3 regions of the Peribacillus sp. FW305-BF15 genome follow, and region 1 is predicted to be linked to each of the others. Evidence: riboswitches for the same ligand, from Rfam matches in the RefSeq annotation. Region 1 holds a riboswitch; each other region holds the start of a gene.
What was found. Region 1 has a riboswitch for lysine ahead of dapA (4-hydroxy-tetrahydrodipicolinate synthase). Riboswitches for the same ligand answer to the same signal wherever they lie in the genome.

Region 1 (7,810 bases):
TGATGTTTAGGAGATCACTATGGGGAAAATAAAAATAGCTTTACTGCACCTATTGCCTATCGCTGGTGATGTGGAGCATAACCAAAAACTAATTGAACAAGCCATTCATAGTGCAGCAAATAATGATGCCGAATGGATTATAACACCCGAACTATGTGTAAGCGGACTTCAATTCAATCATAAGATTGGGACTGGATGGATTAACAAGCAACCTGATGCTTGGATGAATAATTTGGGCAGTAAACTAAAGAATTTGAAAAGTACTGTATTTTTGGGCTGCCCTGAAAAAGGCAGTGACGGAGAGTTGTATAATTCTGTGTTTGTCATAGATAAAAAAGGTCATTTAATAGGTAAACAGAGAAAAATCAGTGTTATTGATGATTGGTCAGCATCAGGGGAAGTATTGGAGCCAATAAAAACAGAAAATGTTGAGGTTGGTATTATGATTTGTGCAGACGCATATAACAAAGATATTGCTTGCACCTTATCTGAAAAAGGAGCAGAAATATTACTTGCACCGTCTTCTTGGGGTCCCGGATTACATGGTCCGGAGGGTGAATGGGAACAAAGGTCACTAGAAACAGGGCTGCCCGTAATAGTCTGTAATCGTACTGGCGAAGACGAAACGGTCCGGTTTTGGGATGCAGAAAGCATGATCATAAAAAATGGTGTACCCCTCCTGACTCATAAATCAAAACAATCAGCCATACTTACCTTTGAATGGGATTTACAAAGCATGGATTTACTATCGACTCATTTCGACATCGATTACATATAATGAGAACTGCACCAACTCTTGTTGATAAAGGGTGCGCCAGTTTCTTATGGAACGATACATGAGGAGATAACAAATGGATGGTGGTACATAGCCACACGGTAACTCCATCGAAAAAAGCCTATCTCTTGTGAGGGTTTTTGATTTGTAAGAGGGAGATAAAGCTAAACAAATGAAAATCCACTTTCAATAATCCTTGAAAAAAATCAAATTATTCACTTTTAGTTTGTAGGTCGCATTCCTCCGTTGAAGAATGCGGCCTTTTCAATAAATAATTGCAAGCAAATAACAACAATTCTAATCGGGTTTAATACCCCCGGTTCCGATCTACCATTCCACTTAATGGTTGTTCACTTGAAAATCGACTTAAATTTTCTATGAAAAAGCTGCTCACTTCGTTAATCGTACTTGGCCCTGACAGGTGGGAAGTGACAAACACATTGGGCATGGACCAGAAGGCATGTTCTTTTGGCAACGGTTCTGTCTCAAAAACATCGAGGACCGCTCCCTGAAGATGTCCTTCCCGCATGACAGATAGTAAATCCCCCTCATCTATCAGTGCTCCGCGGCCAACGTTGATAAGGTAAGCGTTGGACTTCATCGCTAAAAGAAGGTCCTGGTTAATGATATGATAAGTGGAATCCGTTAAAGGAAGGGTCAGGACCAAATAATCCAGATCTTTTACAAATTCACCCCATTGATCTGGAGTAAAGTGGAGATCCACGAGTGTTGCTTGTTTTCCACTAAAGCTTAACCCATGCACATTCATATCAAATGCCCGGGCTTTACGTACAAGTTCAGCGCCAATCGATCCAAGTCCAGCCACCCCGATTGTTTTCCCCTTTAGAGTTTCAGAAATGAAAGGATCCCATCTCCGCTCCAATTGCGATTGTCTCATCCGAGGACCGTCTTTCACTATGTCCAAGAGAAACGAAAATACATATTCAGAGATGTAAGCACCAAATTGGTCAATAATTCGAGTTATTGTAATGTTTTGAGGTATCGATTTGTCTGCAATCAAATCATTGACCCCGGCTCCCATTGATTGAAACCAGCGAACAGATGAGGCAACTGGTTTACTTAGTAATTGCGTCGGGAAATTCCATCCCAAAATAACTTCAGTGCCGGGTAAATATTTTTCTGCTTCCTCCAAAGTTTTCGCTGTCTTTACCGATATAAACCCACTATTTCGGATATGATCAGCATAAGCATCGACCTCTGACTGAATAGGACTAAATACAAGAATGTTTGGTTTGTGTGTACCCCCCATTGGCTCTCTCCTTATTGATTCTTTATATATAGTATAAATTCTTTCTCCTGAGTCGTACATGGATAAAAAAACAGTGCATTTCTTTCGAGTATGCACTGCTTTTTAAAATTTCTCCAGAATCATTAGTTTTATTTATTTAATAAAATGGCTTCTGCGTTACTAGGCTGCAGAACTATTTGCAGTGCTCTTTCTTCTTCATCGTTTAAAGGGATCAATGGTAAGCGGACACCTCCAACATGTAACCCCCGCATATTTAATGCTGATTTTACTGGTCCCGGGCTTGGTGCAGCAAATAATGCTTTCATGATTGGAAGAAGTGTACGATGTGCAGCGGCAGCGCCAAGGACATCACCATTTTTAAAGCTATTGATCATTTCTTGCATTTCATTACCGATTATGTGTGAAGAAACCGAAACAACGCCTGTTCCACCGATGGCTAAAACCGGTAATGTCAACCCATCATCGCCGCTGTACAAAGTAAAATCACTAGTTGTTTTGCTTATGATTTGTGCCATGGCATCCAAGTCACCGCTTGCTTCTTTTACTGCCACGATATTGTTGATTTTTGAGAGGCTGACAATCGTCTCCACTGACATGTTTACAACACTTCGACCTGGAATATTATAAAGCATTACCGGTAATGATGTTGAATGGGCTATAGCGCTAAAGTGCTGAAATAGTCCTTCTTGGGACGGCTTGTTATAGTAGGGGGTGACGAGCATGATTCCGTCGACTCCTGCTGCCTCTGCTTGCTTTGTTAAGCTGATGGAAGCTCTCGTGTTATTTGAGCCGGTTCCAGCTATGACTGGAACTCTTCCATCAACAACATCTACAACAAATTTGAATAAATCTATTTTCTCTTCTTGAGTTAAGGTAGGGGACTCTCCAGTTGTACCAGCTATTACTAATCCATCAGAACCATTAGCAATCAAATGGTTTACTAAAGTTCTCGTAGCATTAAAATCAACCTCTTCATTATGATTGAACGGGGTAACCATTGCGGTTAAAACTTGGCCAAAATTCATAACTTCACACCCTTTTGTATAATTTTTAAAAATATTCAGAGGTGGTTAGGGCCATTCAGGAGTAAACGCAAAAAAGCAACAACGAGGATTCGCTGCTGCAGTAGAAACAATATTTACCAAAAAATGTTTCCGCGCATAAGATAGCCCTCCATATAGTTTCCTATATGACAGTCCTGTATTTATTCAATAGCAGAACCAGCTTCAAGAACATGAGATTCTTTCCGCTTCGGCAAATTCCCCTTTCCACAATAGTCATAGGATCTCATTCTCCTCAAAATGTGTACTAATGGTCTTTGCTCCTCTATCCTCACTTCAAAAAAATTTGAAGTAAGAAAATATTTAATTGATTGTAATATAACAGGGAATCCATTCTGTTGCAAGCCTAATTATGAAGTTTTTTAAGAATGCTAGAAATCTATGAAGATGGCTAGAGTATTGGGGTGGATTCATCTTTTTATTCGTTATAGGCTGAATAAATATTCAATGGACGAGGGAGTAGTAGACAATACAACTCCCTTTAATGATTCTTTTTCATTTATCAGATTAAAACTCACTGATAAATTTATTGAAAATTACAGTTGGCCGCTAATTTTAATCAGTAATTTCAACTAAGTATTCGTGCGTATAAAATCCTACCATTCGTTAATAATATCCATATCTTACAATCAAAGGAGTGGAGTCTATTGAAAAGATATTCATTCTTTAAAAAGCAAGAAAATCATAAATCTACAGACTTCACTGATGTACTCGAACATCTGCAAAAGTCCAAGGACTTCACAAGCTTTACACTCAATTTTGAAAATGAAATATACTGTGTATCCTTTTTCGATACATTAATTGATAAAGATATAATGCATAGAGACCTCCTTCCTTTTTTACATACAAATTCTTCAACTCTGGAGGAGCTTGTACACAACTTGCCAATAGAGGGGCTTGTTTTTACAAAAGATCCTGCTGAATTACAAAGTCAGCTGTTAATGGGTTATATAGCCATAACATTAAATAATCAATCTGATCAAGCAGTTTTAGTTAAAGCAGCAAATAACACTTCGAGGCAAGTTACACTGCCAGAGGTAGAGTTCAGTGTTGTCGGTCCGAAAGAGGCACTGGTCGAATCACTTGATACGAATTTATATTTAATCCGAAAACGGCTTCCAATTGCAGAACTTGCTGTTGAAGAAATTATTGTTGGGAAGTTATCCAAAACAAGAGTAGCTGTGCTTCATATAGAAGGAATTGCAAATAAGGAGAATGTAGAAACCGTCATACAGCGCATATCTGATTTAAGGGTTAACCAAATAATTGATAGCTCCTATATTTCACAAATGATTGAAGATAATAAAAATTCTCCTTTTCCTCAATTTATCGATACGGAACGACCTGATCGATTGGCTGCGGTACTAGGAGAAGGCAAAGTAGTGATCTTGGTGGATGGAGCTCCACATGGCTTACTTGGGCCCTCCACATTCTTTGAATACTTTGCGGCATTCGAAGATTATTTTCTCAACTGGACGATTGCCTCATTCTTTAGGCTTATTCGTTTTTTTGCTGTATTGTTTTCCATCCTAATGACCCCCATATATGTCGCAGTTCTCACTTATCATTATGAGTTGATCCCAAAGGATTTAGTAAGTACGCTTGTGATTTCTCGTAGCGGAATTCCATTTCCACCGATTTTAGAAGCATTAATCTTGGAATTAGCCATCGAACTTCTCAGGGAGGCAGGAGCTAGACTGCCGACTAAAGTAGGTCAAACAATAGGTATCGTAGGTGGTATTGTAATTGGGACGGCATCTGTTGAGGCAGGGCTAACGAGTAATGTATTATTAATTCTTGTTGCATTGTCGGCTCTTGGTTCTTTTACTACACCTGTTTATCAAATGGGTAATACCATTCGCTTAATTCGATTTCCTCTCCTACTCATGGCTTATTTTTTAGGATTATTGGGTATAGCTATCAGTTTTTGTTTTTTGCTTGTGCATTTACTGAGGATAAGTTCCTTAGGGAGGCCATTTCTTGAACCATTATATCCGCCAAGGATTTATGATATGCGGGATGCCTTGATTCGTTTACCATTTTTTCTTCAGGCTAAACGTCCAATTGAGGTTCAGACGGAAGACACTGTTCGGTTAGAACCCAAGGAAGATTCTAAAGACTAAGTGAGAGTGGAGGTTTCTTACATGAACGATAAAAGTGATCAAATCTCACCATTTCTAGTCTATTTTTTAATCGTTAAAATTCAGATAGGTGTAGGGGTCCTGGGATTTCAAAGGATAATTATTCAATCTGCTGGCCATGATGCTTGGATGGCGGTCATTATAAGCGGTGTAGTCTTTTCTTTGGGTATTTGGGGCATGTACAAGCTATTAAATCGCCACGATATGGACTTAATAGGCATACAGAAACGACTTTTTGGAAAGTGGCTTGGCGGTTTACTAAATATCATCTGGATACTGTATTGGCTGATGGTGGGTATTTCTGTTTTAAGATCTTATCTTGAAATCGTTCAATCATGGGTATTCCCCCAAATTAACACATGGATGGTGACCTCCATATTTGCTTTATTAATTTATTATGTGGTTTTAGGTGGGTTTAGAGTGGTCGCCGGTATTTGCTTTTTAGGGATCAGTATCCCTTCTTATTTAATTCTAACTTTTTATTTCCCGCTGGAATTCACACATTTTCGCAACCTATTGCCCATTTGGGATCATTCTCTTAAAGACATGGCCCTTGCATCTAAGCAAATGTCATATAGCTATTTAGGCGTTTCCACTTTAATGATGTATTATCCATTAGTTAAGCATCGTAAAAGTACACAAAAGTGGGCGCAACTAGGAAATCTTACTTCTGTTTTCCTTTATTTATGCCTAACGATCCTGACAATAGGGTATTACAGTGAAGACCAAATCAGTAGATATATTTGGGCAACTTTGTCCTTTTGGGGAATTGTACAAATGCCTTTCGTTGAACGGTTTGAGTACATAGGTATCGCTACATGGGTCTTAGTTTTAGTACCTAGTGTATGTCTCTATATGTGGGTTTCGGCAAGGGGGATTTCACAATACTTTAAAATGAAGCAGAAAACAATTTATGCTCTACTATTGATTTTATTGGTTGTGATGACAAATCTGATTAAAGGCAGGGGAATGATTAATCAATATGTGGATTACATTTCAAATTTAGGTTTGGTTTTGGAAATTCCTTATGTCTTATTTCTGGTGTGTTTATCCACTGTCATGTCAAATAAAAAGGAAGATAAGAAATGAGAGTTTTATTCGCGAAAATGGCCCTGATACTTCTTTTAATTAGTGTTCTCTCAGGCTGCATGGGGGTGGATAGCAAAGTTCTCGATGAAATAAATTTGGCAACAGCCATCGGATATGATTATGTCGATAAGACTCATTTCGAAGCTATCGCTGTAACACCTCTTTATTATCCTGATAAAACCATTAAAAATATTACCTATAGTTCGAAATCATCACTTAGTAAAGACGTGCGAGATGAGATGAATCAGCAATCTGAAAGACCCATCTTTAGTGGGAAATTAGAGGTGGTCTTATACGAAAAAAGGCTTGCGAAACAAGGGATATTCTATCTAATCGATACATTAATCAGAGACCCTTCAATTGGAACTACTTTAAAACTCGGCATTGTCGAAGGAAGTTCAAAGGATGTGTTAAGCCCCCAGTTTGGCAACATAGATAAAGGAATTTATTTATCTAATACAATTGAGCAAAATATAAAAACGGGTATGCTGCCTAGAACTAACCTCCATCTTTTTTTGTATGCTCATTACTCTGAAGGAATGGACCCATTCTTACCTATCGTAAAAGCATTGGATGGGAAAGTTTATATTAAAGGAAATGCCATGTTTAATAGTAAAGGGGAATACGTGTATCAGACTACGAGCCGTGAAAATGTTATTTTCAAAATGCTATATGAAAATACAACAAGCAAGGAAGGGTTCTCTACAAAAATTGAAGGGAGAGAATTTGCTTCCGTCAACAATATAAAAACTAAAAGGTCTTATAAGATTTCAAAGCCGATGACAGATACTCCTATAACGATCGATCTTGAGATAAAGGCAATATTGCGAGAATATACAGGTGATGAAGTAACTCCTAAAATGATTAAAATTATAGAAGATAAAATGTCCAAAGATGTGAAGGAACGCTCGGAAAAATTAGTGAGGAATTTTCAAAAACTACATGTTGATCCCCTGGGGATTGGCGAACAAGTACGCACGAGGACTAGAAGCTGGGATAAGAAAAAATGGGATGAAATGTATACTTCTATCCCGATAAATGTGAATGCTAAAGTTGAAATTTTAGAATCGGGCGTTGTGGAATAGGAGTAAACGGAGTTGCGGTTTATTAGGGAAAATAAAGCGACAGGAGTTCTTCTTAATAGGGAGTTGATTTTTAAAATATCAGCATCATTTACAGGATGCTTTTTTTTTGTGCTGAAAATTATTTTATGAATTTCCATCTGCAGTCTATGTATCTAATTATTCTAAAAATCCCTTGAACCACCACTACATTTTGCTGAAAAAGTAAGACGCAATTAAAGTATTAAAAGTGAAGTCAATGGCAGCCTCCATTTTACGAACCAAATGGTTCGGTGGCACCAGTTGATCTAAAGTAATATTTCAAGTTGATCTCGCTGAATAGAATCATGTTTAGAAAGCATCCTCATCACCTCAAGTTTTAATACTTCTATTTTAAAACAAAAATGACTCCA
Region 2 (7,810 bases), on a different contig from region 1:
TGATCCACTCCGTTATATTATCGATATATGATATTTTGCCCAACTTGTGCACACCCTTTCTGAATTGAATGACTATTCACTCATTTTATAAGAAAACAACGATAATGAAAAGGATTTTCTATTGAAAGCAGGGTAAATTATCAAGCTCACTTCACAAATCCTTCACAGTTGGCCTGGTGCCGGATTTACACTTCAACCCCAGTTATCAATCGTTTATGATTCTCTCGATTCCCAACCAAGCCTGTGTATGTAAAACAATGAAAAAAAGAACCCATATCATAAGATACAGGTTCTTTCATGTTCATGATTAAACTTCATCACTGCCGAAGAAGTTACGGAATTGTTGGATCGTAGTATCACGGTTCAACGCAGCAATCGAAGTCGTTAATGGAATGCCTTTAGGGCAAGACTGCACGCAGTTTTGTGAGTTACCGCAGTTCGCAAGTCCTCCATCACCCATGATCGTATTTAAACGTTCAGCTTTGTTCATTGCACCAGTTGGATGTGCATTGAATAAACGAACTTGTGATAATGGTTGTGGCCCAATGAAGTCTGAATTGCTGTTTACGTTCGGACAAGCTTCCAAACATACACCGCAAGTCATACATTTAGATAACTCGTAAGCCCATTGACGTTTCTTTTCTGGCATACGCGGTCCTGGTCCAAGGTTGTACGTTCCATCGATTGGAATCCATGCTTTTACCTTTTTCAATGAGTCGAACATACGGCTGCGATCGACTTGCAGGTCACGAACAACAGGGAATGTACGCATTGGTGCTAGACGAACCGGCTGCTCCAATTGATCGATAAGAGCTGTACATGATTGTCTTGGTTTACCATTGATAACCATTGAACAAGCACCACATACCTCTTCAAGACAGTTCATGTCCCATGCGATTGCTGTAGTGTGCTTGCCTTGTACCGTTACTGGATTACGACGAATTTCCATTAGGGCGGAAATTACGTTCATATTCGGACGGTACGCTAATTCGAATTCCTCATCATAAGGAGCTGAATCCGGTGTATCTTGACGAGTGATTATAAAACGGACTGTTTTAGTCTCAGATTTAGTTTCAACCATTTTTTTGCTCCCCCTCTTTAGTGTTTCGTAGTGTAGTCACGTTTACGCGGTGCGATCAGTGATACATCAATATCTTCATAATGGAATTCAGGTGCTTGATCCAAGCCTTTGAATGTTGCCATAGTAGTTTTCATGAATTCCTCATCATTACGTTCTGGGAAATCAGGTTTGTAATGCGCTCCGCGGCTTTCATCACGGTTTAACGCACCAATTGTGATTACACGGGCCAATTGCATCATGTTTTGCAGCTGTCTAGTGAATGCAGCTCCTTGGTTACTCCATTTTGCCGTGTCATTGATGTTAATTTTCTTGTAACGTTCCATCAGCTCAAGAATCTTGTTATCCGTTTCTTTCAGCTTGTCATTGTAACGAACTACAGTAACATGCTGTGTCATCCACTCACCAAGTTCTTTGTGAAGGATGTACGCATTTTCGTTACCATCAAGAGACATGACTTCATTCCATTTCTCTTGTTCTTGTTTTTCGTACCCTTCATACAATGAAGAAGGAATGGATTCTGAAGTTTTAGCAAGGCCTTCAATATATTTAACGGCATTCGGTCCAGCGACTGAACCACCATAGATTGCAGAAAGAAGTGAGTTGGCACCAAGACGGTTACCGCCATGTTGTGAATAATCGCACTCACCTGCAGCGAATAAACCTTTGATGTTAGTCATTTGGTCATAATCAACCCAAAGTCCGCCCATAGAATAGTGAACGGCAGGGAAAATTTTCATTGGAACTTTACGAGGATCTTCACCCATGAATTTCTCGTAGATTTCAATGATTCCGCCAAGTTTAATATCAAGTAATTTAGGATCTTTATGTGATAGATCCAGGTAAACCATGTTTTCACCATTAATGCCAAGCTTCATGTTCATACATACGTCGAAGATTTCACGAGTCGCGATATCACGAGGTACCAGATTACCATAAGCAGGGTATTTTTCTTCAAGGAAATACCAAGGTTTCCCGTCTTTATATGTCCAGATACGTCCACCTTCACCACGAGCGGATTCACTCATTAGACGAAGTTTGTCATCGCCAGGGATTGCTGTCGGGTGAATTTGAATGAACTCACCATTAGCATAATTAACACCTTGCTGATAAACGATGGAAGCTGCTGAACCTGTATTGATCATTGAGTTCGTTGATTTACCGAAAATGATTCCAGGGCCGCCGCTCGCCATGATGACTGCGTCTCCAGGGAATGATTTGATTTCCATTGAAGTCAGGTTTTGTGCTACGATACCGCGTGCTGTTTGCTCATCATCGATAACAGCTCCAAGGAATTCCCAGCCTTCATATTTCGTTACAAGGCCTTCTACTTCATAACGGCGAACCTGCTCGTCCAATGCGTAAAGTAATTGCTGTCCAGTTGTTGCACCAGCGAATGCTGTACGGCTATGTTGAGTGCCACCGAAACGACGGAAATCAAGAAGACCTTCCGGAGTACGGTTGAACATAACACCCATACGGTCAAACATATGAATGATTGATGGTGCTGCTTCACACATCGCTTTAACCGGCGGTTGGTTAGCCAAGAAATCTCCGCCATAAACTGTATCGTCGAAGTGGATATATGGAGAATCCCCTTCACCTTTTGTATTTACTGCCCCGTTGATTCCGCCTTGGGCACAAACTGAGTGAGAGCGTTTAACAGGCACTAAAGAAAATAAATCAACCTGTTGTCCCAGCTCTGCTGCTTTGATCGTAGCCATTAATCCAGCTAGACCTCCACCAACGATAACTATTTTACCTTTACCCAATTCTGTCACTCCCTTATTTCCATTAGCCAAGCTATGTTTTTCCTAATTCTTATAAATGAACTCTATCTTCTTATACGAATGCGAAAATTGCGCTGATTCCGATATAAGAAAGAAGAACGAAAACGATCAATGTAAAGTAAGTCATGATTCTTTGCGATCTTGGTGAAACTGTAAGACCCCAGCTCACAGCAAATGACCATAATCCATTAGCAAAGTGGAAGATTGCCGAGATAATACCAACAATATAGAACACAATCATGAATGGACTAGAGAAAATCTCTGCCATCATGTCAAAGTTAACTTCAGCACCCATAGCTGCTTGGATTCTAGTTGCCCATATATGCCAAACAAGGAAAATCAACGTTATGATTCCAGTTAGGCGTTGTAGCATGAACATCCAGTTACGGAAGAAACTAAATCTGCCTAAATTGTTTTTTGCTGTAAAGGCAATATAGATTCCGTACACAGCATGGAAAATGAGCGGTAGATAGATGACGACCCATTCTACCAAAATCTTCACGGGCGTAAACTCAATTAAATGAACTGCCCCATTAAAAGTCTCTTCTCCTTTTGTTGCCATAAAGTTTACAGATAAATGAAAAATTAGGAATAGACCAATTGGAATTACTCCTAGAAGTGAATGAAGCCTGCGATTCCCAAACTCACGATTTTTTGCCACTAAGTGCCCCCCCTTAATTTGTGAAAAATCATGCAAAGATAAACTGGTGGCTACCTTTTATCTCCGCGTGAAAATACAGTATAGAGTCAAAAAACTCCTCTATACTTCCTTTACAATTATGTGACATGTCCATTTTACTCCTGACTTCTATGTGCGTCAAGAAAACGGATACAAGAAATCTCTTTTTCAGAATAGATTTTATTGGATTATCTTGGGTATTTTTTGTTTGTCAAGATGATATTTTGAATAAATTTCTAATTTAACTATTAATATCTCGGTATAATTTATCATTTTTTTCCAATTGCTATTTAAATAAATAAAAAACAGTATAATTTGCAAAAGAAATACGTTTATAATAGATTTACAGAAAGAGGCGATAAACTATGAAAAAAAATATTGCTGCTGCGATAGAAGAAGAGATTCAAACGGAAGAAATTCAAACTGAAGAATTCAAAGTTCCAGCTTTCGGGTACGAATTAATCAGAGAAGTTCTATTGAACGATATTCTCGGAAAAGACTCTAATCAAATCCTCTATTGGGCAGGTAAACAATTAGCAAGAAAATTCCCATTGAAGGGCGATCAGGAAGTGATTGAATTTTTCCAAAGCGCTGGATGGGGCAATCTGGAAATCTTGAAGTATACGAAACACCAGATGGAATTATCCCTCACGGGTGAAATAATCAGCCGCCGCCTGGATTTACACCCTGATTGTCACTTCCAGCTTGAAGCCGGTTTCCTTGCCGAGCAGTTTTCACTGCAAAAAAAATTCCTCAGCGAATCAACGGAAGAAATCAAACGCCGCGCAAAAAAAGTGATATTCACCATCCAATGGGATCCCAGAGATCCAATCTAATGAGCCCTGAAAACAGACTTACCCTTTTTACCGGAAGTCTGTTTTTTATTGGACTCCTGACACTTAAGCTAGCACATTTGCATGCTGACCAAGTTTAAATGCTTCATGAAGGGATTCAACCGCCTTCACCATTTCCTTTTCATTGACGACGGTCGAAACTTTAATTTCCGATGTGCTGACCATTTTCACCTGGATGCCTGTATTGGCCATCACTTCAAACATTTCGGCAGCCACTCCCGGATTGGATACCATACCAGAACCGACGATGGACACTTTGGCCAATCCGCTCTCCGTTTCGACCCGGTCGAATCCCAATTGTTCTTTATTATTTTCCAGAACGATCAAGGCCGCTTCCGTATCTTCACTTTTTGTGGAAAAAGATAGATTCGTCGTATCCTCGGCAGTCATGCTTTGAATGATGATGTCCACATTGATCCGGTTTTTCGCAAGCGTCGTGAAGATCGTGGATAATGCACCAAGTGATTGGGGCAAACCATATATTGTGACCCTCGTAATACTGTCTTCAAAAGCAATGCCGCGTACAATTAAGTTTTCTTCCATAGTTGCTTCCTCCTCTATGATCGTACCTGATTCTCTCTCCATGCTTGAACGGACTTCAAGCGGAATTTGATAATTTTTTGCATATTCGACAGCCCTTGGGTGAAGGACGCCCGCCCCCAGGTTGGCAAGTTCCAGCATTTCATCGTAAGAAATGGATTGGAGTTTTCGCGCGCCTTTTATGTAGCGTGGGTCCGTTGTGAAAACACCCGTTACATCTGTATAAATATCGCATCTATCCGCATTAAGCGCTGCTGCGATGGCAACTGCCGTGGTATCGGAACCGCCTCGCCCTAAGGTAGTGATTTCCCCATTTGCATCGTTACCCTGGAAACCGGCTACGACCACTATTTTCTTCTCCTGAAGCTGGGCTTGGATCCTCGTGGCATCGATGTTTAAAATCCGGGCATTCCCATGAACGGATTCCGTTTGCATGCCAGCCTGCCAGCCGGTATACGAAATGGCTTCATGTCCTTCTTCAATCAATGCCATCGTTAACAGGGAAATCGTTACCTGTTCCCCAGTCGTCAATAGCATATCCATTTCCCTCTTGCTTGGGGATCCGGAAATATCACGCGCCATGGAAACCAATTGGTCCGTTGTTTTCCCCATAGCTGAAACAACGACGACAACCTCATTTCCTTTCTCCGCTTCCTCGATTACCCGATTGGCAACATTTTTGATTTTTTCTACGCTACCGACGGATGTTCCGCCGAATTTTTGAACGATTAATGCCATCCTCATGCACCCTCTCTACTTTTTAGGCAATAAAAAAAGCAATGAGAAATATCTCATTGCTGTGGTCACATATCTTAATACTGTAATCACAGTGAGATAGCTCTCCAGGGTATAAACCCTGACAATCCGCCATTTATTAAATGTCGGACCAGGAGGACAAGGTATGAGTCTTGTCTTCCTTCGGCGGCGTCCCCTTTCAAAACCTTTCATGGAAGCTCATACTTCTCCAGGTTTTTACTCTTGAATTCCGCACCTCTATCAGCACTTTTAAGTTGTCTAGTTAAAAATTCCTTTTAATCATAGCATAGAGATTTATCGGTAGCAAGATTATTCTTGTAATTTTCTAACGATTCCCTCGGCTACCCCTTTTGGCATGCCAGCTTCCATGATTTCCTCGGCCGTCGCCTCTTTGATTTTCTTCAATGATCCAAAATGCCTTAATAATTGCTTCCTTCGCTTTTCCCCGACTCCTGGAATATCATCAAGCTGGGAGTGAACCGCATTTTTCCCGCGTAGCTGGCGATGAAACGTAATCGCGAACCGATGCACTTCATCCTGAATTCTTTGCAATAGGTAAAATTCCTGGCTCCTTGAATCAAGAGGTACAAGTTCAAGCGGATTTCCGATCATCAATTGCGAGGTCCTATGCTTTTCATCCTTAATGAGGCCTGAAAGTGGAATATCCAAGCCTAATTCATTTTCCAGAATATCCCGTACCGCTTCGACATGTCCCTTTCCGCCATCAATGATGATCAAGTCCGGAAGCGGCAGCCCTTCTTTCAATACTCGTGAATACCTTCTTCTGACCACTTCACGCATCGATTCATAATCATCAGGTCCCTGGACCGTCTTGATCTTATATTTTCGGTACTCTCTTTTTTCCGGCTTCCCATCAATGAACACGACTAAAGCGGAAACGGGGTCACTTCCCTGGATATTGGAGTTATCGAAAGCTTCAATTCGATGCGGGGTGTAGATACCCAGTTGTTTCCCGAGGTTTTCCACCGCATTGATCGTTCTTTCTTCATCCCTCTCAATCAAAGAGAATTTTTCCTGAAGGGCGATGGAGGCATTTTTATTCGCCAATTTAAGCATGTCTTTTTTCGCTCCCCGTTTCGGGTGAATCGTTTTGACACCAAGCAGCCCTTCGGCCATTTCGGCATCCACAGATTCAGGCAGCAAGATTTCCTTTGGTTTAAAATGGTTCGTAATCTCGTAAAACTGACCGAGGAATGTAAGAAGTTCCTGTTCGGGTTCATCGTAGACCGGAAAAAGCGAAACATCCCTTTCTATCAATTTACCCTGCCGGACAAAAAATACCTGAACGCACATCCAGCCTTTATCATAGGCAAAGCCAAATACATCCCTGTCGATGAAATCGGTCGTCATCATTTTCTGCTTCTCCATCGTAATATCGATGTGGGCAATCTTGTCACGGAACTCCTTGGCCCTCTCGAAATCGAGTTCTTCCGATGCCTCCAGCATTTTTTCAGTCAGTTCTTTTTTTATTTCAGTATGCCCGCCGTTCAAGAACCGGTTGATATCATCGACCATTTTTTTATATTCCTGTTCCTCTACATCATATACACATGGGGCCAGGCACTGACCAAGGTGATAGTAGAGACAAACGCGATCCGGTAACGTATTGCATTTTCTTAGGGGATAGATGCGGTCGAGCAATTTTTTCGTTTCGTTAGCTGCAAATGCATTCGGATAAGGACCGAAATATTTCCCTTTGTCTTTTTTGACTTTTCGCGTAATGATTAGACGCGGGTGGCGTTCCGCAGTCAGCTTGATGAAAGGATACGTCTTATCATCCTTTAGCATGACATTATATTTTGGGTCATGTTTTTTGATTAAGTTCAACTCTAAAATAAGAGCCTCGATATTGGAAGAGGTGACAATGTATTCGAAATCCTCAATCTCGTTCACGAGTCGAAATGTTTTACCGTCGTGAGATCCCGTAAAATAAGAGCGGACACGATTCTTCAACACTTTCGCTTTGCCTACATATATAATCGTTCCCTGACGATCTTTCATTAAATAACAACCAGGTTGATCGGGAAGAAGGGCAAGTTTATTCTTTATTTGTTGATTCATGCATTCAGCCTCCTGTTCTCCCTTTTTTACA
Region 3 (7,810 bases), on a different contig from region 1:
CCCCTACGAACGGTTCATCCATAAAATAAATATCCGCTTCCTGTGCCAATGCCCGGGCCAGGAATATCCGTTGCTGCTGTCCGCCTGATAGCTGGCTGATCTGGCGGTTTGCGTATTCTGCCATCCCCACCTTCTCCAGGCACTCCATCCCCTTCTGCCTTTCGGACTTCCCCGGTCGCCTCAGCCATCCGAGATGACCATATCTGCCCATCATCACGACATCAAGTGCGTTGGTCGGAAAATCCCAATCCACTGACTCCCGCTGTGGTACATAGCCGATACTCTTCCTCATCGATTTATAAGTAGAGCCCTTGATCGTGATGTGCCCCGATATTTTCGGGATCAATTCGAGTATCCCCTTTATCAAAGTGGACTTCCCTGCTCCATTGGGGCCTATGATTCCGATTAAATTCCCCTCCGGCACCTCAAATGAGACATCTTCGACAACCGGCTTCTTATGATAAGCAATCGTTAAATTCTCGACCTTCAAAGCTGCTTGATTCATAGTTTCTCCCCCCTATTTCAAAGCACGGACGATGGTGTCCGTGTTATGACGGACCATTCCGATATACGTTCCTTCTTCCGTCCCTCTTTCACCCATGGCATCCGAGAACAATTCACCGCCGATTTCCACTTTGTGGCCCTGCTTACCTGCTCCTTGAATGACAGCCTCGATAGCCTTCCTCGGTACGCTTGACTCTATGAAAATCGCTTTTATTTTGTTCTCCACAAGATAGTTCCGCATATCCGTCACATCTTTCGATCCATATTCCGATAATGTATTGATCCCTTGGAGCCCTCTTACGTCCAGGCCATATGACTGCCCGTAGTACCCAAAAGCATCATGTGCCGTAACGAGCACCCGTTGGTCTTCTGGCACTTTATTGATTTCCTCATGGACATATTTATCAAGTTCCTCCAATTGCAGAACGTACTCCTCATAATTTTCACGATACTCCGCTTCATGGTCCGGGTCCTTGGCAATCAATTCTTTCTTAACTGCCTCCGCCGCAACGATCCAAAGCTTTACATCAAACCATACGTGGGGATCATGCTCCTTTGCACCCACTTTGCGAAGTTGGTTCTCCTTGAAGTCTTCCGTTACGGCAATCGTCGGTTTATCCTTGCTCATCATTTCAAATATATCCGTCATTTTCCCCTCAAGATGCAATCCGTTATAAAAAATCATATCAGCCGAATCCAATGTCTTCACATCACCCTGCGTCGCTTTATATAGATGGGGGTCGACTCCCGGTCCCATTAAACTTGTGACCTCGACATGTTTACCGCCGATATTCTCAACCAAATCCCCAATCATTCCCGTTGTTGTAACGACATCCAGCTTGCCATTGCCATTATCGCTTTCGGCCGTATCATTGCCGCACCCCGTTAAAACCAGCAATGCAGCAATCACGCCTCCAATAGATTTAAGAAAACCCATCCATATTCCCTCCCTTTTTCATCTCTCTAAAATAGTTTGCCATGTGCAAAATTAAGTGTAAATTTTTTTCATTGTCGCAAACGCTAAAAAGTTTCCTCTACACAACTTATTTTATACTATACACAAATATACAAAAAAAGTGCAACTTTTTTTAAACATTTCAAAAAGGCGAATGACTTTTACAGACAGCAAAAACTGTCAGGAACCTCCACTAGGCAGCTTCCTGACAGTCAGTCATTCCGTATGATGAAATTATATTTATATTGTGGAGTTTTACTGGTGAACATAACTAGGGGAGCTATTTCTGAACAACGTGAAATTCACGTGTAAACGCGGTTTCCACGCGTAAAGCCGCGAACTTCTTGACGGGCATTGCCACTCATTTCTCCTGTTTCAAGGAAATGGCCAAGTACGCAAATCCCAATTCGATTCCGCAAAGCAAAAACAGGGTGATTAAAGTTTGGAACATCATGTTTTCCTCCTCCTCTAAGACTTAGACCAATCTTAAAGGATGAAACCAATACCATAACAAGACCCTATTTGCAGAAATCTTCAGCAGTCCCCACTGTTCCCTTGCCCTGAAATGGGTTTCATACTGTACAATATAAAAAAAGAAAAACGGTGATACCATGACAAATATTAAAGAAATAGCTCAATGTGCTGGTGTATCTGTCTCAACAGTGTCTCGTGTATTGAATGATCATCCTTATGTAAGCCCCGATAAAAGAAAGAGCGTCCTAGAAGCGATCAATCGCTTGAATTATACGAGAAACATCAACGCCATCCATCTTTCAAAAGGGAAAACCAACCTTATCGGCGTCATCATCCCCTTCAACAATCACCCATATTACGGGGCAATCGTTAACGGAATCACAAAACAGGCAAATGCAATTGGCTGTCATATCGTCATCTTTCAAACAAATTATGACAGGGAGAAAGAGATCCAGGCTTTTAATATGCTGCAAATGAAGCAGCTCGATGGCATTATCGTTTGTTCAAGGATTTCGGAAATGAAAATCCTCTTGGATTATCAAAAATACGGACCGATTATTTTATGTGAAGATACCGCCCAGGCTGAATTCTCATCCATCAGCATTGATCATTATGCAGCTTTCTCCTGTGCCCTTGAGTACGTGATTGCTAAAGGATATAAGAAAATCGGATACAGCCTCGGCCGTAAAAAGAGCAGGAACAGTTCCCATCGTACAAAGGCCTTTAACGATATCATGAGTAAACATCAACTGATAAACAATAAAGAATGGCTGTTTGAAGGCAGTTATCACATTAAGGACGGTGAACAATTGTTTCAGGAATGGAATTCGATGATGGATAAACCTGAAGCCATCATCATCACGAATGATGACACGGCGGCAGGCTTCATTCTTACCGCTAAGAAATTGGGTATAAGGGTACCGGAAGATGTGGCCATTCTCGGCTTCAATAATGATAGCCTTGGCGAAATGCTCGACATCACGACCATTTCCTTACCGCTGGAATGGATCGGGAAAATGGCAGTGGATCTCTTTGAGAATCCTGAAGAGGTCAAACATGTAAAACTGGACTATGCCCTAATAAAAAGGAAAACCGTTTAGTTATCAGGATGTGCTATTTTTTAGTGCATCGTCACTTGATTCTTCCTTACTGCCATCATTCATTAACTAGGAAAAAATAACCACATGAAATAATCATTGCGATATCCCAGAAGTTATTTTATAATTTTGATATAGTAAAGTTTACTCAATTACTAGCAATCTATTCGCGATTGCATGAATTTCATGAGTACAGTCGTACGACGTCACCTACAAGCTGACGCCAACGATTTTAGAAAATTGAATACTTCCTCATTTACCGATGAGTTAGAGGCTGCAGCTTATAAAAGTAAAACGGACGAGATTCTGGAAAATTAAAGACTCCGTTTGAAAGGATAAGTTGCCGAAGTTAGGGTATATTCCATGTATATTCTCGCTGGCGGTGTTACCGAACAGGAACACCACTGTCACGTTTTTTCAAAAAAGCGTGGGGAGCTATCTTCGGAAGGATAAACGGGTTTATTATAAACAGCCGTCGATCTTTTTCGACTGCTGTTTTTTTATTTTTCGTTCCCTTCCAATAAAAAGGAGTGTAACATCAATTGTCAAATTCACAATCACCATCAAGCCCTACTGAACTGAAAAGGAGCCTGAAAGCGCGTCATTTAATGATGATTTCATTAGGTGGAACAATTGGAACAGGTTTATTTTTAGCAAGTGGCGGTGCCATTCATTCAGCCGGTCCCGGCGGTGCCTTGGTGGCATACGCGGTCATCGGCATCATGGTTTATTACTTAATGACAAGTCTTGCAGAAATGGCGGCGTTCATGCCAGTGGCCGGTTCGTTCCGTGTCTATGCATCCAAATTCGTCGATCCGTCCTTCGGTTTTGCGATTGGTTGGAACTACTGGTATAACTGGGCAATCACCATTGCCGCCGAATTGGCAGCCGTTGTCTTAATTATGAAGTTCTGGTTCCCGGATAGCCCTTCATTTATCTGGAGTGCCATTGCGTTAATCATTATGTTTCTTATCAATTACATGTCCGTTAAAGGTTTCGGTGAAACAGAATTCTGGTTTGCCATGATCAAGGTCGTGACAGTCGTCATTTTCTTGATTACGGGTGTTCTGATCATTCTTGGAATCATGGGTGGGAAAGACCCAATCGGTTTTTCCAATTTCACAATGGGCGAAGGTCCCTTTAACGGAGGGTTCTTCACGATTCTAGGTGTATTCATGGCTGCCGGCTTTTCATTCCAAGGTACGGAATTGCTTGGAGTGACTGCTGGTGAAAGTGAGGATCCAGAAAAAAATATCCCAAAAGCGATCAGATCCGTTTTCTGGCGTATCATCTTATTCTATATCTTAGCCATTTTTGTAATTGGCATGATCATTCCGTTTACGGATTCACGTTTACTGAGTGAAGATGTTGCCGTAAGTCCATTCACGCTTGTATTTGAACGGGCCGGCCTTGCATTTGCTGCATCGATCATGAACGCGATCATTTTATCATCCGTACTCTCTGCCGGTAACTCTGGCATGTACGCTTCAACCCGTATGTTATGGGACTTGGCACGTGATGGGAAAGCACCGAAATTCCTAGGTAAGTTAGATAAAAGAGGAGTGCCCGTGAATGCACTTATCGTGACTTCCTTAGTTGGCTGTGTTGCATTCTTAGCTTCATTTTTCGGGGACGGCGTCGTTTATATCTGGTTATTGAATGCTTCAGGCATGGCGGGATTCGTCACCTGGGTAGGGATTGCGATTGCCCATTATCGCTTCCGCAAAGCTTATGCAGCTCAAGGCCTTGATATGAATGCTTTACCATTCCGGGCAAAAGGCTTCCCATTCGGACCTATATTCGCGCTTGTCCTTTGTATTATCATTATCATCGGACAAGGCTATCAGGCTTTCAGCAGCGATGGAATCGACTGGAATTCAATGTTCGTTTCCTACATTGGCTTGATTCTATTTTTCGTCCTATGGTTCGGCTATAAAATTAAGCATAAAACGAAAATCATTCCGCTTGAGGAATGTGATCTTAAAACAAAATAATACGCAAAGGACCTGTTCTTCCCTAACCGGAGAAGGACAGGTCCTTTTTTCATTTCAAATGATAAACACGGCATTCATATGGTTGCAGGGGTTTGCTGGAGATTCCTTCTTCCTCCTGACCATAATTGCCGATCAGCTTTGTGGCAGAATATGCATGCAGCTCTTCAGGCAAAGTATATGCGGCCTGCTCTTCTTTAAAGTTGCATAGCACCAATAACTTCTCTTCCTCAAACGATCTCATGTACGCAAATATTCGTTCATCATCCGGCAACAGCAGTTCAAAACGGCCATAAACGACGATATCATGTTCCTTGCGCAGTTGGATAAGCTTTTTATAAAAATGAAAAATGGAATTCGGATCATTATAAGCCTTTTCTGCATTAATCTCGGGAAAATTGGGATTAACCTTAATCCAAGGGGTCCCGTTCGTGAATCCTGCGTTCCGGGAGTCATTCCACTGAATCGGTGTCCTCGCATTATCCCGGCTGCGGGCGTGGATGGCGGACATCATCCGCTCTTTTGACCAGCCATGTGAATGGACGAGTTCGTCATATGAATTCAATGTTTCGATATCCCTGTATTCATCGATGCTTTCAAATGCAACATTGGTCATGCCCAGCTCTTCCCCTTGATATATATAAGGTGTACCTTGCAGCATATGAAGACAAGCGGCAAGCATCTTTGCGCTTTCAATACGATACTTTCCATCATTACCAAACCTCGAGACAACCCGGGGCTGATCATGGTTGTTCCAGTATAAACTGTTCCAGCCATCCCTCTCCAAACCAGTCTGCCACTTGGAGAGGATTCGCTTTAAATCGGTTAGCTTCCATTTATCGTTACTCCATTTCCCTTCTGGTCCCCTCCCCAAATCCATATGTTCGAATTGAAAGACCATATGTAGCTCACCACGATCTTTACCAGTGAACAATTGCGCTTCCTCCGGTGTGACGCCTGGCATCTCCCCAACCGTAATCACGTCATGTCCAGAAAGTGCCCGTTGATTGATTTCCTGCAGAAACTCATGTATGCGCGGGCCATTCAGGAAAAAGGGGCTTCCATCACCATACTGCTTTTCATGATGAACGGCTCCATCTGAGTAGCTTTGATCTTTTGAAAGGAAATTGATGACATCCATCCGGAAGCCATCGACACCCTTATCCAGCCACCAAGTCATGATGCTGTAGACTTCTTCACGGAGCTTAGGATTCTCCCAGTTTAAATCCGGTTGTTTCCTGCTGAATAAATGTAAATAATATTCATCGGTTCTTTCATCATATTCCCATGCTGAACCTTTAAAAATCGACTCCCAATTATTTGGCTCTTTTCCATTCCTGCCAGGTTTCCAAATATAATAATCACGTTTCGGATTATCTTTTGAGGATCGGGATTCCTCGAACCATGGATGTTCATCTGAAGAATGATTGACAACGAGGTCCATCATGATCTTCATTCCACGTTCATGAACGGCCTTCAACAACCTATCGAAATCAGCCATGGTCCCGAATTCAGTCATGATTGCTTTATAATCACTGATATCGTACCCATTGTCATCATTGGGAGATTGATAAACTGGGGATAGCCATATCACGTTCACACCCAGCTCTTGTAAATAATCGAGCTTCATCAAAATCCCGTTTATATCACCAATACCATCGCCATCACTATCCATAAAACTCCTTGGATACACTTGATACACAACTGCCTCTTTCCACCATGCTTTGTCCATGCTTTTCCCCCTTTTTAGCCGCATTGACACAATCCTTACACCAATACCCTATTATAAAGGGGGGAACTCCAGAATATTCTACTTTTATTCAGCTATTCCCGTTTGAATCATTTCAATATCCAGATCGACCTCGATTGGAATATCGGGATATGTCTCCTCCCAATGCTTTTGATCAAAATTTCTTGTTTTACTTTTAGCATGATCACCGAGTGCAAGCGGATCTATATGGTTCTCCTGAAACATGGTTACCATCTCATTTAATTTTTTACCAATGACCCGCTCGGCCCTGGCCTCTATTTTATTCAGGTCGACCTCTTTGCCCAAGTCATAGCCTTGGACCTCTAGCAGACTCGCTTTCATTTTCACTTGAATCCTGACCTTAGGGTCTTGATTGGCATTCGAAATATGATAATGGACACGTGACTCCACGTTATTGATATCGGTAAAGTCATTTTCCTTCCATTTAATTTCATAACTCCCCAGCTTAAAATTTTCACTAAGGACCTTATATAAGAAGCCTTCTTCATAAGGTATATATTTACCAATATAACGATCCTTTTTAAACAAGGCGATTCCCCTTACCCGTATTTGATCTCCTGTAGTTTCCAATAAGGGCAAGACCGGATCGATCCCGTTACCATGACACGCATATAAATACCTGTGAAGGTCTACATCAGGCAAATTGGTCCTTACATTCTGTTCGATCAGCTCCTTCACTTGAACCCCTGGAGTTTTAATCAACTTCGGCTCCATTTTAACTACATCCTCCGCTTTGCCATGAACGACCGCTAAATACAAATCCCTTCCCACCATTGGATCACGCCTATATGTATCGACATAATCATTCAATCCCTTACTTGCCAATTCCTCACCATATAGAGTGACTGTCAGTCTCCCGCCGACAATCGGGTATGGTGTTTTTGCATTTTCCTGCTGGCGGGCCGCCTTTATATCATGGGAGTCCGCTTCATATACTTCTTTACCCAGATTTGCTTCCTCTCCAGGCTGGGGAACGCTGACAACGACCGTACCCTTGATTTTCTTGTCTCCGGCATCA

Region 2: it holds a riboswitch for lysine, as region 1 does, so the genes downstream of both, AC3WLU_RS15635 (aspartate kinase) here and dapA (4-hydroxy-tetrahydrodipicolinate synthase) in region 1, are expected to answer to the same signal.
Region 3: it holds a riboswitch for lysine, as region 1 does, so the genes downstream of both, AC3WLU_RS07140 (amino acid permease) here and dapA (4-hydroxy-tetrahydrodipicolinate synthase) in region 1, are expected to answer to the same signal.

Annotation. Positions count from the first base shown of each region.
Region 1 is NZ_JBYSYV010000024.1:24,857-32,666, forward strand. It holds gene AC3WLU_RS21240 (carbon-nitrogen hydrolase family protein) at 20-778, shown strand; gene AC3WLU_RS21245 (D-2-hydroxyacid dehydrogenase) at 1,083-2,045, opposite strand; gene dapA (4-hydroxy-tetrahydrodipicolinate synthase) at 2,174-3,070, opposite strand; lysine riboswitch at 3,204-3,382, opposite strand; gene AC3WLU_RS21255 (spore germination protein) at 3,754-5,229, shown strand; gene AC3WLU_RS21260 (GerAB/ArcD/ProY family transporter) at 5,251-6,336, shown strand; gene AC3WLU_RS21265 (Ger(x)C family spore germination protein) at 6,333-7,421, shown strand.
Region 2 is NZ_JBYSYV010000013.1:108,383-116,192, reverse strand. It holds gene AC3WLU_RS15660 (acyl-CoA thioesterase) at 1-43, opposite strand, end outside; gene sdhB (succinate dehydrogenase iron-sulfur subunit) at 308-1,081, opposite strand; gene sdhA (succinate dehydrogenase flavoprotein subunit) at 1,099-2,850, opposite strand; gene AC3WLU_RS15645 (succinate dehydrogenase cytochrome b558 subunit) at 2,921-3,529, opposite strand; gene AC3WLU_RS15640 (YslB family protein) at 3,913-4,383, shown strand; gene AC3WLU_RS15635 (aspartate kinase) at 4,447-5,679, opposite strand; lysine riboswitch at 5,769-5,945, opposite strand; gene uvrC (excinuclease ABC subunit UvrC) at 6,007-7,779, opposite strand.
Region 3 is NZ_JBYSYV010000005.1:168,475-176,284, forward strand. It holds gene AC3WLU_RS07125 (metal ABC transporter ATP-binding protein) at 1-505, opposite strand, end outside; gene AC3WLU_RS07130 (metal ABC transporter solute-binding protein, Zn/Mn family) at 518-1,441, opposite strand; gene AC3WLU_RS07135 (LacI family DNA-binding transcriptional regulator) at 2,071-3,033, shown strand; lysine riboswitch at 3,291-3,476, shown strand; gene AC3WLU_RS07140 (amino acid permease) at 3,573-5,024, shown strand; gene AC3WLU_RS07145 (glycoside hydrolase family 13 protein) at 5,074-6,753, opposite strand; gene AC3WLU_RS07150 (Ger(x)C family spore germination protein) at 6,838-7,810, opposite strand, start outside.